3 regions of the Arthrobacter sp. V1I9 genome follow, and region 3 is predicted to be linked to each of the others. Evidence: riboswitches for the same ligand, from Rfam matches in the RefSeq annotation. Region 3 holds a riboswitch; each other region holds the start of a gene.
The links. A riboswitch is a leader RNA that binds a small molecule or an ion and turns the genes downstream of it on or off. The one in region 3 is predicted to bind S-adenosylmethionine.
Positions count from the first base shown of each region.

Region 1: another riboswitch for S-adenosylmethionine. It lies ahead of QFZ70_RS11740 (bifunctional o-acetylhomoserine/o-acetylserine sulfhydrylase); the one in region 3 lies ahead of QFZ70_RS00350 (DUF1737 domain-containing protein).
Region 2: another riboswitch for S-adenosylmethionine. It lies ahead of QFZ70_RS06285 (aminotransferase class V-fold PLP-dependent enzyme); the one in region 3 lies ahead of QFZ70_RS00350 (DUF1737 domain-containing protein).

Region 1 covers NZ_JAUSYU010000001.1:2,481,449-2,485,306, reverse strand. Annotated here, with positions in the region: gene QFZ70_RS11750 (CPBP family intramembrane glutamic endopeptidase) at 1-520, shown strand, start outside; gene QFZ70_RS11745 (VOC family protein) at 769-1,407, opposite strand; SAM riboswitch class IV at 1,573-1,688, shown strand; gene QFZ70_RS11740 (bifunctional o-acetylhomoserine/o-acetylserine sulfhydrylase) at 1,732-3,057, shown strand; SAM riboswitch class IV at 3,153-3,268, shown strand; gene QFZ70_RS11735 (homoserine O-acetyltransferase) at 3,281-3,858, shown strand, end outside.
Region 2 covers NZ_JAUSYU010000001.1:1,332,464-1,336,321, forward strand. Annotated here, with positions in the region: gene QFZ70_RS06285 (aminotransferase class V-fold PLP-dependent enzyme) at 1-1,188, opposite strand, end outside; SAM riboswitch class IV at 1,224-1,337, opposite strand; gene hisN (histidinol-phosphatase) at 1,495-2,307, opposite strand; gene QFZ70_RS06295 (ribosome small subunit-dependent GTPase A) at 2,356-3,471, opposite strand; gene aroA (3-phosphoshikimate 1-carboxyvinyltransferase) at 3,455-3,858, opposite strand, start outside.
Region 3 covers NZ_JAUSYU010000001.1:76,953-80,810, reverse strand. Annotated here, with positions in the region: gene QFZ70_RS00365 (aminodeoxychorismate lyase) at 1-626, shown strand, start outside; gene QFZ70_RS00360 (TetR/AcrR family transcriptional regulator C-terminal domain-containing protein) at 694-1,407, opposite strand; gene QFZ70_RS00355 (hypothetical protein) at 1,639-1,893, shown strand; SAM riboswitch class IV at 2,046-2,160, shown strand; gene QFZ70_RS00350 (DUF1737 domain-containing protein) at 2,174-2,452, shown strand; gene QFZ70_RS00345 (rhodanese-like domain-containing protein) at 2,449-2,859, shown strand; gene QFZ70_RS00340 (O-succinylhomoserine sulfhydrylase) at 2,860-3,858, shown strand, end outside.

The DNA.
Region 1 (3,858 bases), 2.4 Mb from region 3:
TGTATCCGGCGACGGCAGCAACGCGGGTTCGGCGTTCCGGAAGCTCGGATTCAACTTTGAGCGCCCGGGCCGGGACCTGTTCCAGGGGCTGGGGCTGGCTGCGCTGATCGGCATCCCGTCCCTCGGCCTGTATGCCGCAGGGAGGGCGCTGGGAATCACCACGGCGATTATTCCCAGTGCGCTGGACGCCTATTGGTGGACCGTGCCGGTGCTGGTCCTGTCCGCCATGCGCCATGCCGTGGTCGAAGAAGTCATCGTGGTGGGATACCTGCTGGACCGGTTCGCAAAGTTCGGCTGGAGCGTGCCGCTGTCCATCATGGTGAGTTCCCTGCTGCGCGGCAGCTACCACCTCTACCAGGGCTTCGGGCCCTTCATCGGCAATGTGGTGATGGGTGTCGTCTTCGCCTGGCTGTATACCCGGACGCGCCGGGTAATGCCCCTGGTGATCGCTCACGCCCTGCTGGATATCGTGGCATTCGTTGGGTTCAGCCTCTTTGGCAAGGCCGTAGGACTGGGCTAGGAGACGGCAAGACAACGCCAGGCAGTGTCCGCGTACGTCACGGCGGCCCATAAACCCATCATGACAAGGGGGTCTGGCATTCCAGCGGGGGCTGGTGTGCAACTGGTGCTTCACAAGAAATGGATTCGGCCGCCATCAGCGGGTGACGCCGTTGTCACCTGCTGATGGCGGCCGAAGCTTAGGAGGGCAGTCTGCAGCACCTACCCATGCCGAGGCCCGGGCAAAGCTGCCCGGGCCCAGGGAGAGGATTAGATCGTCACAGCTCCGTTGGAGGTCTCGAACGTCACCGAAAGGATTCCGGGGGTCCCGTGCGGTGCCACCCACTCCACGGCTACGTCTTCGAGCGGCTTCTCCACCGGCTCACCCAGCCATTCAGTAACGCGGGCAGCGGAACCGGCGATAGTCAGGCAGCTCATCTTGACGTTGCTGTCGTACGCGTTGGACGGGTGCAGGGACGGGTCGCCCTCCCACTTGAGCATGTAGGGAACCTGCGGGTCGGCGATCAAACCGAGGATGCCGATTTGCTTCCAGACCAGTTCGCGGCCGTCAGGAAACTTGCGGTTGCCGTTGACCGAGGACCGCCCGAGCCGTTCTTCGAAGGGGGCCAGGTCGTCAACCTCGACGCACCAGCCCATCCAGCCGCCGCCGGCTGCAGACCGTGCACGCACTGCCTGCCCGAAGGGAGCCTTGTCCGAAGCGGGGTGGTCCAGGACCTCCACCACTTCGAGGTACTTGTGTCCCGCTAGCGGGATGATCATATTCCGGGTTCCGAACCGCGGGTGTACCCCGCCCTTCACTGCCTCAACGCCGAGGGCAGAGGAAATACGTTCGGTGGTGGCAGCCAGGCCATCGTGTTCACAGGCGTAAGAGACGTGATCCATGCGCATGGCAACATCTTGGCACTTTGTGATCGGGCTCTCAGCTAAGGGTAGCCTTACTGGGATTTCGTCTTGTGTACCGTCATTAAGCCCCCGCCGGGCCGAGGAAATCTTCCTGACTATGTTCGTCACAATCCTGTCCGGCAATCAACGCATGTTCCTACACTGAGCTCAGGTCATGAGCGCCAGTGACAAGCCCCGGCTCGCTGGCCGGCAACCCTCCATCCGCGGTGGGGTGCCCCGGGTGAGGACCTGGCTGTCCGGCACCGGCCGGATGGCAAGCGCGGCCCGCGGTGCTTCCAGCATGCCGGGCCCATGTCAAAGGAGCCTTAGTTGTCCAACGGATGGTCTTTCGAAACCCGCCAGATCCACGCCGGCCAGGAGCCGGATGGCGCCACGGGCGCCCGTGCACTTCCCATTTACCAGACCACGTCCTTCGTGTTCCCCACTGCTGAAAGCGCCGCCAACCGCTTTGCCCTGGCCGAACTGGCCCCCATTTACACCAGGATCGGGAACCCCACCCAGGAGGCCGTGGAGCAGCGGATTGCCAGCCTTGAAGGCGGACTGGGGGCGCTGCTGCTCAGCTCCGGACAGGCTGCTGAGACTTTCGCCGTCCTGAACATCGCCGAGGCGGGGGACCACATCGTGGCCAGCCCCAGCCTCTACGGCGGCACCTACAACCTCTTCGCCCACACCCTGAAGAAGTTCGGCATATCAGTCACCTTCGTGGCGGACCCGGACAACCTGGAACAGTGGCGCGCAGCAGTGCAGCCCAATACCAAGCTCTTCTTCGGCGAGGTGGTATCCAACCCGCGGCAGGACGTCCTGGATATCGAAGGGGTGTCCCACGTCGCGCACGAGGCCGGCGTGCCCCTGATCGTGGACAACACCCTGTCCACCCCGTACCTGATCCGGCCGCTGGAATGGGGCGCGGACATCGTGGTGCACTCGGCCACCAAGTACTTGGGCGGCCATGGTTCAGCCATCGCCGGCGTGATCGTGGATTCCGGAAAGTTTGACTTCGGCAAGGACCCCGCAAAGTTTCCCGGCTTCAACACCCCGGACCCCACCTACAACGGACTCGTCTACGCCCGGGACCTCGGTGCCGAAGGCGCCCTGGGCGCCAATCTCTCGTACATCCTGAAGGCCCGGGTGCAGCTGCTGCGAGACCTTGGCTCGGCAGTGTCGCCCTTCAACGCCTTCCTGATCGCCCAGGGTCTGGAGACGCTGAGCCTTCGGGTGGAGCGGCATGTGGCCAACGCCCTGGACGTGGCTCAGTGGCTGGAGTCGCGTGACGACGTCGAATCGGTCGCCTATGCCGGGCTGCCCTCCAGCCCCTGGTACGAGCGGGGCCGGAAGTACGGCCCCAAGGGGACCGGCGCCATCGTCTCGTTCAACCTCGCCGGGGGCGCGGAGGCAGGCAAGCGCTTCGTGGACGCCCTGGAACTGCACTCCCACGTGGCAAACATCGGTGACGTCCGTTCGCTGGTGATCCATCCGGCGTCGACCACTCACAGCCAGCTCTCGCCGGAGCAGCAGGTGGTGGCCGGCGTGACCCCGGGCCTGGTGCGGCTTTCGGTGGGGATCGAGCATATCGATGACATCCTGGCAGATCTCGAAGCCGGTTTCCGGGCGGCCAAGGACGCAACCGGCGCCTAGAGATACCCAGGGCACCCAACGCGGCACAAGCCGGGGAAGTCACAACCAGTCACACTCTTGGCGGCAGGCAGGGGCTGTTTCGTACACTCGAACCAGGTCATGAGTGCCAGTGACAGCCCCGGCTTGCTGGCCGGCAACCCTCCTTCCGCGGCGGGGTGCCCCGGGTGAAGACCTGGCCTGCCGGTCATTCGACGGCGGGCAAGCGCGTAGAAGAGGTCTTGCCATGACGGTTACCGTCACCCGTACAACTGTCCCTGAACATGGGATTGTCCGTTATGCCTCCATCGGGGGACTGGAGTTGGAAGCCGGCGGATACCTTCCGGACGTCACTCTGGCCTATGAAACCTGGGGCACCCTGAACGCGGACGGCAGCAACGCCGTTCTGATCGAACACGCGTTGACAGGCAGCACCCACGTGACCCGGGGCGACACCGAGGAGCCCGGCTGGTGGGAACAGCTCGCGGGGCCTGGTGCGCCGGTAGATACAAACCGTTTTTTCGTGGTGTCGATCAATATCGTGGGCGGCTGCTACGGGTCCACCGGGCCGTCGTCGTCCGCGCCGGACGGAAAGCCTTGGGGTTCACGTTTTCCATTGGTCACCCTGCGGGACAGCACCCTGGCCGAGGCCCGGCTGGCCGACCAGCTCGGGATCGGGAGCTGGTTTGCCGTGCTGGGCGGTTCCATGGGCGGCGCCCGTGCGCTCGAATGGGCGGTCACGTTTCCGGAACGTGTGCAGCGCTGCGCAGTGATCTCCGTGGGCGCCGCGAGTACCGCCGAGCAGATCGCTTTCGCCCAGGCGCA
Region 2 (3,858 bases), 1.3 Mb from region 3:
GAAACGGCCGTCCCGCAGGCCAACGCCGTGCTCGGCGGACAGGTACGCGGCTACCAGTCCGGCGTCATAGCCTTCCACGGAGAAGTTGACCACGCCGATGGTGTCCGTATCCGGGTTGGTGTCCTTGAAGATCTGGTGGACGGTCACCCCGTCGATCTTCTGCAGGCCCTCCACCAGGAAGGAACGGATGCCCGACTCATGGGCATGCCACCGGTCCAGGTCCAGCCCGGCGATCACCTGCGTGGCGCGTGCCAGGGTGGCTGCGCCCAGGACATTGGGGGATCCGCCCTCGTGGCGGGCCGGGCCGGTGGCCCAGCTGACGCCGTCGAGCCTTGCTTCCTTGACGGCGCCGCCACCGGCGAGATGGGGCGTTCCGGCGTCGAGCCAGTCCGGGCGGCCCACCAGCACACCGGCGCCGAACGGTGCGTACAGCTTGTGGCCCGAGAAAGCGAGGTAGTCCACGCCATCCGCGGCGATGTTGACACGGCGGTGCGGCGCCAGCTGGGCTGCGTCCACCACAATGCGTGCGCCGTGTTCGTGAGCGAGCGTGGCCAGGGCCCGGATGGGCAGGATCTCGCCGGTGACGTTGGAGGCGCCGGTGACGGCCAGCAGGCTCACGCCTCCCTGTTCCAGTTCGGCGCGCACGGACTCGATGGTGCCGGGGATGGTGTCGGCGGCAACGATGCTGCGGTGGGGGACGCCCTGCCACGGCAGCAGGTTCGCGTGGTGTTCAATGTCCAGGTACAGGACGTCCCCGTCGGGCCGTCCGTCCGTTGCTGGCAGGCAGCCTGCCAGCAGGTTGAGGGAGTCAGTGGTGTTCCGGGTGAAGATCACGGAATCGTCCGGGCGGCCGCCCACGAACTCCCGGACGATGTTCCGGGCATTCTCGTAGACGGACGTGCTGATCTGGGACGCATAGCCGGCCCCGCGGTGGACGCTTGCGTAGAACGGCAGGATCTCGTTGAGGTAGGCCGAGACCAGGGAGAGGGCGGGAGCGGAGGCGCCGTAGTCGAGGTTCGCATACCGGACGTGGCCGCCGGAGATCAGCGGTGCCTGGATTTCAGCGCCGGTGACAGCCGCAAGCGGCCGGCCGGCGACGGCGCGGCGGGCATCAAAGGGGGCAGCGCCGTCAGGCTGGACTGTTTCAGGCTGGGCGGCGGCGTTGGGGGAGACGGTGGCAGTAGTCACAGAGACCTCACTTCGAAAGGACTCCCTGTACCGGGAATCCGCGCTTGCCGCATCCGTTCCGGACCGGCCTGGTCGTCACCCGGGGCACCCCACCGCGGTTGGAGGGTTGCCGGCCAGCAAACCGGGGTTTCGCGCTGGCACTCGTGACCTGCTTAAGAGAGTAGGACATGGGGCAGGAAGGTTTGAAGCCAGCTCGAATGTTAAGCGCTTTGTTACGCACCTGCCGATAAGTGCTGCTTTGGCCGAATAAACGACGGCGGGCGCCTCCTTTGGGAGGTGCCCGTCGCCGATTCTTCGATGAAGGTGTTAGAGAAGGTCGTCCAGGTCCGGGTTCAACCGGCGGAGCACCTCGGAGTGCAGGATGGAATTAGTGGCCAGCGCGTTGCCGCCGAACGGCCCGTCCTCGCCTTCCAGTGAGGTGAAGCGGCCGCCCGCTTCCACCACAATCGGCACCAGTGCCGCCATGTCGTAAAGGTTGAGTTCAGGTTCGCAGGCAATGTCCACGGAGCCTTCCGCCACCATGCAGTAGGACCAGAAATCGCCGTAAGCCCGGGTCCGCCACACGTCCTCGGTGAGGCCCAGGAAGTTGTCCAGGTTGCCGCGTTCCTTCCAGCCGCCCAGGCTGGAGTAGGACAGCGAAGCGTCGGACAGGCTGGCGACGTTGGAGACACGGAGCCGGGTGGCTGCAGCCAGCGACCGGCCCATGTAGGCTCCCATGCCCTTGGCCGCCCACCAGCGCTTGCCCAGGGCGGGTGCGCTCACCACCCCAACAACGGGCTCGCCCTCATCCACCAGGGCAATCAGGGTGGCCCAGACGGGGACGCCGCGGACGAAATTCTTGGTGCCGTCAATGGGGTCGATGATCCAGCGGCGGGACCCGTGGCCGGTGCTGCCGAACTCTTCCCCGAGTACGGCATCACGCGGACGGGAACGGGACAACTGGCCGCGGATGGCTTCTTCTGCGGCCTTGTCCGCGTCGGTGACCGGCGTGAGGTCAGGCTTGGTCTCCACCTGGAGGTCCTGGGCCTTGAAGCGGCTCATGGTCTGGTCATCCACGGAATCTGCCAGGACGTGGGCCAGGCGCAGGTCATCGTTGTAGCTTGAAGCAGGTTGGATCATGGTTCCAAACTACCGCCTGCGCGCTGATCTGCTGGGAGATCGGCACCGTCAGTTGACGCTGCCCAGCTCCTTTGTCTCCTGCGCATCCAGGCGCGGGTCAGTGCCCAACAGGCGGCGCAGCGAGGCCAGCCGCGCTTCCCCGGTGGCACCCGCATGGCCACCGCCCACCCACGCGTCCAGCCCACAGTTCACGGCGGTGGCTGTGTGCTTGCAGCCGCGTTCGCAGTCATCGATGCCGGGGGAGAGGTCCGGGAAGGAGCGCAGGATCCGGTCAGGATCCACGTGAGCCAGGCCGAAGGAGCGGATACCCGGGGTATCGATAATCCAGCTGCCCACAGGAGCGTCCGCCAGCCTTAGCGCCAGCGCCGACGACGACGTGTGGCGCCCGCGCCCTGTCACGGCATTGACGCCGCCGGTGGCCCGTTCAGCCCCGGTCAGCGCATTCACCATCGTCGACTTGCCTACGCCTGAATGCCCCAGCATGACAGTCACTTTTTCATCCAGGTACCCCCGGAGCTCGGCCACGGCATTGCTGTCGAGGCGGGCGGACAGGCCGTCGTCAGAGCGGGCGTCGATGCCGGAAGCGCTGGAATCGGCTGTCCGGCTGATGATCACGGGGAAGTCGAGGTGTGTGTAGTTGGACAGCAGCTCCGCCGGATCCTTGACGTCCGCCTTGGTGACCAGCAGGATCGGCTCGATCCCGGCGTCGTACGCTGCCACCAGGGCGCGGTCGATGAAACCCGTGCGTGGTTCGGGGTTGGCGGCGGCCACCACGATCACCAGCTGGTCTGCGTTGGCAACCACAGCCCGCTCCACCGGATCCGTGTCGTCAGCGCTGCGGCGCAGCAGGGTCCGGCGGTCCTGGATCTTGACCAGCCGGGCGAGGGTGTCCGGTTCGCCTGAGACATCGCCTACCAGGGAGACGAAATCTCCGGCCACTACAGGGTTGCGGCGCAGTTCGCGTGCCCTCGCGGCAATGACCACGCGTTCGTTGCCGGAGTCCTCACCCACCACCGCCGTGTACCTGCCGCGGTCGACGGTGATGATGCGTCCGGTCACAGCGTCGTCGTGGCTTGGCCGGTCCTTGGTGCGCGGGCGGGAGCCCTTTTTGCTGGGCCGGATGCGGACATCCGATTCGTCCCAGGAATCAGTGCTGCGCGCCACCGGTGGAACCTTCCGCGCCGGCATCCGCGGGACCGGCCTGGGCCAGCATGTCTTCCCACAGCCGGGGGAAGTCCGGCATGGTTTTCGCGGTGGTGGCAATGTCCTCCACCTGCACCCCGTCCACGGCCAGGCCAAGGATGGCTCCTGCCGTCGCCATGCGGTGGTCGGCGTAACTGCGGACGACGCCGGCGTGCAGCTTGGCGGGCCGGATCACCAGGCCGTCGCTGGTCTCCTCGGCATCCCCGCCGAGGCGGTTGATCTCGGTGACCAGTGCAGCCAGCCTGTCAGTCTCGTGGCCGCGCAGGTGTGCGATGCCGCTGAGCCGTGAGGGCCCGCTGGCCAGGGCACACAGCGCGGCGACGGTGGGGGCAAGCTCGCTGGTGTCCG
Region 3 (3,858 bases):
ACGATGAACTGGTGGTCAAGCTCGTGGTGACCCGCGGAGCCGAAGGCGCCTCAGCCCCCACCTCCTGGGTACAGGTTTCCCCTGTCGGAGCGGCCGGGCGCCGCCAGCGCGAGGCCGGCATCGACGTCATCCTCCTCGACCGGGGCTACGACAGCGACGTTGCCGAGCGTGCCCCGTGGCTGCTGCTCGGCGCCAAGACGCTCTCCTACGCGGTCAACATGGCGGCGTTGCGGCATGCCCACAAGCAGGGTGCCGACGACGTCATCTTCATCTCCTCCGACGGCCGCGTCCTGGAGGGCCCCACGTCGACTGTGCTGATGGCCCACGTGGAAACGGCCGACGACGGTACGTCCGTCAAGCGCCTCATCACACCGCAGCTGGACAGCGGTATCCTCGCGGGCACCTCCCAGGGTGCCTTGTTCGCCGCCGCCAAAGCGGCCGGCTGGGAACTGGGGTACGGTCCGCTGGAGCCCCAGGACATTTTGGACGCCGACGCTGTCTGGCTCATTTCGAGCGTGCGCCTGCTTGCTCCGGTGAACAGCATCGATGGCAAAGACGTGGGCACCCCGGCGGTGCAGAAAGAGCTGACCGCGGAACTGAACGAGCTGTTTGCCAGCATCGCGTAGCGGTTTCCACTGCCGCAGTACCGACCGCCGCCGGGCTTCCTTCGAGTAGCTGCCGCACTTCCCGCCGCTAAGCGGGGGGAGCTTTTGGCTGCGCGATCAGCTGCGCTTCGAGGCCGGAAAGCAGGATGGTGATGCCCTGGTCCAGCTCAGCCTCGCCGTCATATTCGGCGAGCGCCGGAGCCAACGCACGGAGATGGGGAAACTCTTTGAACGGCAGCCGGTGCAGCCCTAGCCGAAGCAGCACTTCATTCTCTTCGGGGTCAACCACGAACTCCTGCAGTTCGTTCAGAAGGTGGCCATAGAGGAACCCGTAGTAGGCCCTATAGACGTGGAGGGCGTCGGCAGGGCTGAATCCGGCGCCAATCAGCAGGGCGAGAATCTGCTCCAGCGGGCGCAGGGTGCCCAGCGGGCGCAGACCCAGCGGAGTGGAGAGCGGCCTCGTCACCAGCAGCGGCACCACGTTGGGATGTTCGAGCGCGAGCCGCCGAAGGTTATGCGCGATGTGCCGAAGCTGGGCTTTCCAGTCGGGGTCCTCCGGGTGGATGGGCAGTTCGTTGAGAACGAGCTCCGAAACGCCATCGAGCAACGCCGCCCGGTTCTCTGCGTAGCGGTAAAGGCTCATCGGATCCCGGCCCAGCTCCTGCCCCAGCCGGCGCATGGTCAGCGCGTCAAGGCCTTCCGCGTCCACCAGCTCCAATGCCTTGTTGAGCACCAGATCACGGTTGAGCCGCTCCTTTGGGGCGCGGCCCTTGGCAGGGCCGGGGGTTTTCGGGGAGGGCATGATTTTTCCGTTCTGGAGCCGGCGGCAAGCGTTCTGGAGAGGGTATCTCCAAACGCTTGCTGTATATGTAGTCTACGGGTAAAGTCTACATTGTAGTAAGGGCGTTGACACCGCTCAATCCATCGATTCCAAAGGTCTCGATCACCCCTCCGTGGCCCCGTGCAGGGCATTGAGGATTTCGCTGCTGTAGCCGAACGGCGGTACACACGCACTTAGCGAAGGGACGCCGTCATGGCACATTCGCAGTTCGATCTTTTTCTCCAGGAAGCCACCCACCTCGACCAAGCGTCCGACCACAGCCTCAGCGGTGACCGCCTTTATGGTCTCTACACCAGCTGGTGCTTCATCAACCAGCAGGCACCCGGAATGGAAGCCGCCTTCTGGGCAGGCATGAAGCACAGGATCAGCCCGAGCCATAACGGCCTGCGGATGAAGGGTCCGGCCGCAGCCGACTACATCCTGGCGAGCTGCCCCGGGATCGTATAAACGACATCAAAGGAAAGGCGTGAAGCGCCCCCCAGCGGGCAGCCCTTCACGCCTTTCGTTTGCTCCAACAGCTGGGCGGCCGCCCCGCTCAGTTACGGAACATGACGACGGCGGCGATGCGGTGCCGCGCGCCAAGTGTTACTTTTTTGGGGAGTAATGAGTACCGGCGTCAAGCCCTGACTGGCCGGTCGGCAACCCTCCTTTCGCGGCGGGGTGCCTCAGGTGAATACTCGGCATATCGACCGAATCGTGTTGCAAGCGTGAAAGAAGGAGATCCGTCGTGTCTGACGCACCTGCCCCTGAAGAAAGACTCTCCTACCGGCTCGTTACCGGGCCCGATGACAGGTCTTTCTGTGAACGGGTTTCGACCGCCCTGGCCGAGGGCTATGTGCTTCACGGCAGCCCTGCCGCCACGTCCAACGGCGGCAAGGTGATTGTTGCGCAAGCCCTGGTTCTTCCGGCAGCCATCGCTTCCGCCGATGCAGCAGTTGCTACCGCCGTGGATGACCTCGAATCCGCGGGCGACGACCTTGAGTTCGACGGCGAGGGCCACGCATGAGCTACGCAGGAGACCTGACGCCCCAGGAGGCATGGGACAAGCTGGAGCAGGGCGCCATCCTGGTGGATGTGCGCACCGAAGGCGAATGGGCCCACATCGGTATCCCGGACACAAAGGCCACCGACAACGATCCGCTGTTCATCCAGTGGACGTTCCCGGGGGGCATCCCCAACCCGGATTTTATTACTCACCTGACGCAGCAGGCGCCGGAGGACGCTTCGGCCGAACTGGTATTCCTGTGCCGCTCGGGGCAGCGTTCCATCGCGGCCGCCATTGCTGCCACCCGGGCCGGCTTCACCTCCTACAACGTGCTGGAGGGCTTCGAGGGCGAACCCGACCGGTACGGCGAACGCACCGTCAACGGCTGGAAGAACCGCGGCCTGCCCACCAATCTCGGAAAGAACTAAGTGACCTTTAACGAAGACGCCGCCGGCTGGAGCCCCGACACCCAGGCCGTCCGTGGCGGACTTGACCGCACCAATTTCCAGGAAACCAGCGAGGCGGTGTTCCTGAACTCAGGGTTCGTGTATGAATCCGCGGCTGCGGCAGAGCGCGCTTTCACGGGCGAGGACGAGCGCTTTGTGTACTCCCGCTACGGCAACCCCTCCGTGGCTACCTTCCAGGAGCGGCTCCGCCTCCTCGAGGGCACCGAGGCGTGCTTCGCGACAGCGTCCGGCATGTCCGCCGTCTTCACCGCCCTGGGTGCCCTGCTGGCTGCCGGCGACCGCGTGGTTGCCGCCCGCTCGCTGTTCGGTTCCTGCTTTGTGATCCTGAACGAAATCCTGCCGCGCTGGGGTGTGGAGACAGTGTTCGTGGACGGCCCGGACCTGGAGCAGTGGCGCGATGCCCTGTCCCAGCCCACCACCGCCGTCTTCTTTGAGTCGCCGTCCAACCCGATGCAGGAAATTGTGGACATCGCCGCTGTCAGCGAACTTGCGCACGCGGCAGGTGCCACGGTGGTGGTCGACAATGTCTTTGCCACTCCCCTGCTGCAGCGGTGCGGAAAGTTCGGCGCGGACGTGATTGTCTACTCCGGGACCAAACACATCGACGGTCAGGGCAGGGTGCTGGGCGGCGCCATCCTCGGCACCAAGGAATTCATTGACGGCCCGGTCAAGCAGCTTATGCGCCACACCGGCCCGTCGTTGTCCCCCTTCAACGCCTGGGTGCTCACCAAAGGCCTTGAGACGATGGCCCTCCGCGTCAACCACTCTTCGGCTTCAGCCCTTCAGCTGGCCGAATGGCTGGAGCAGCAGCCTGCCGTGAGTTGGGTAAAGTACCCGCTGCTGAAGTCGCACCCGCAGTATGAACTCGCCGCCAAGCAGATGAGTGCCGGCGGCACCGTTCTCACCCTGGAACTCGCGACGACGGGTGGCCGCTCGGGCAAAGAAGCGGCCTTCGCGCTT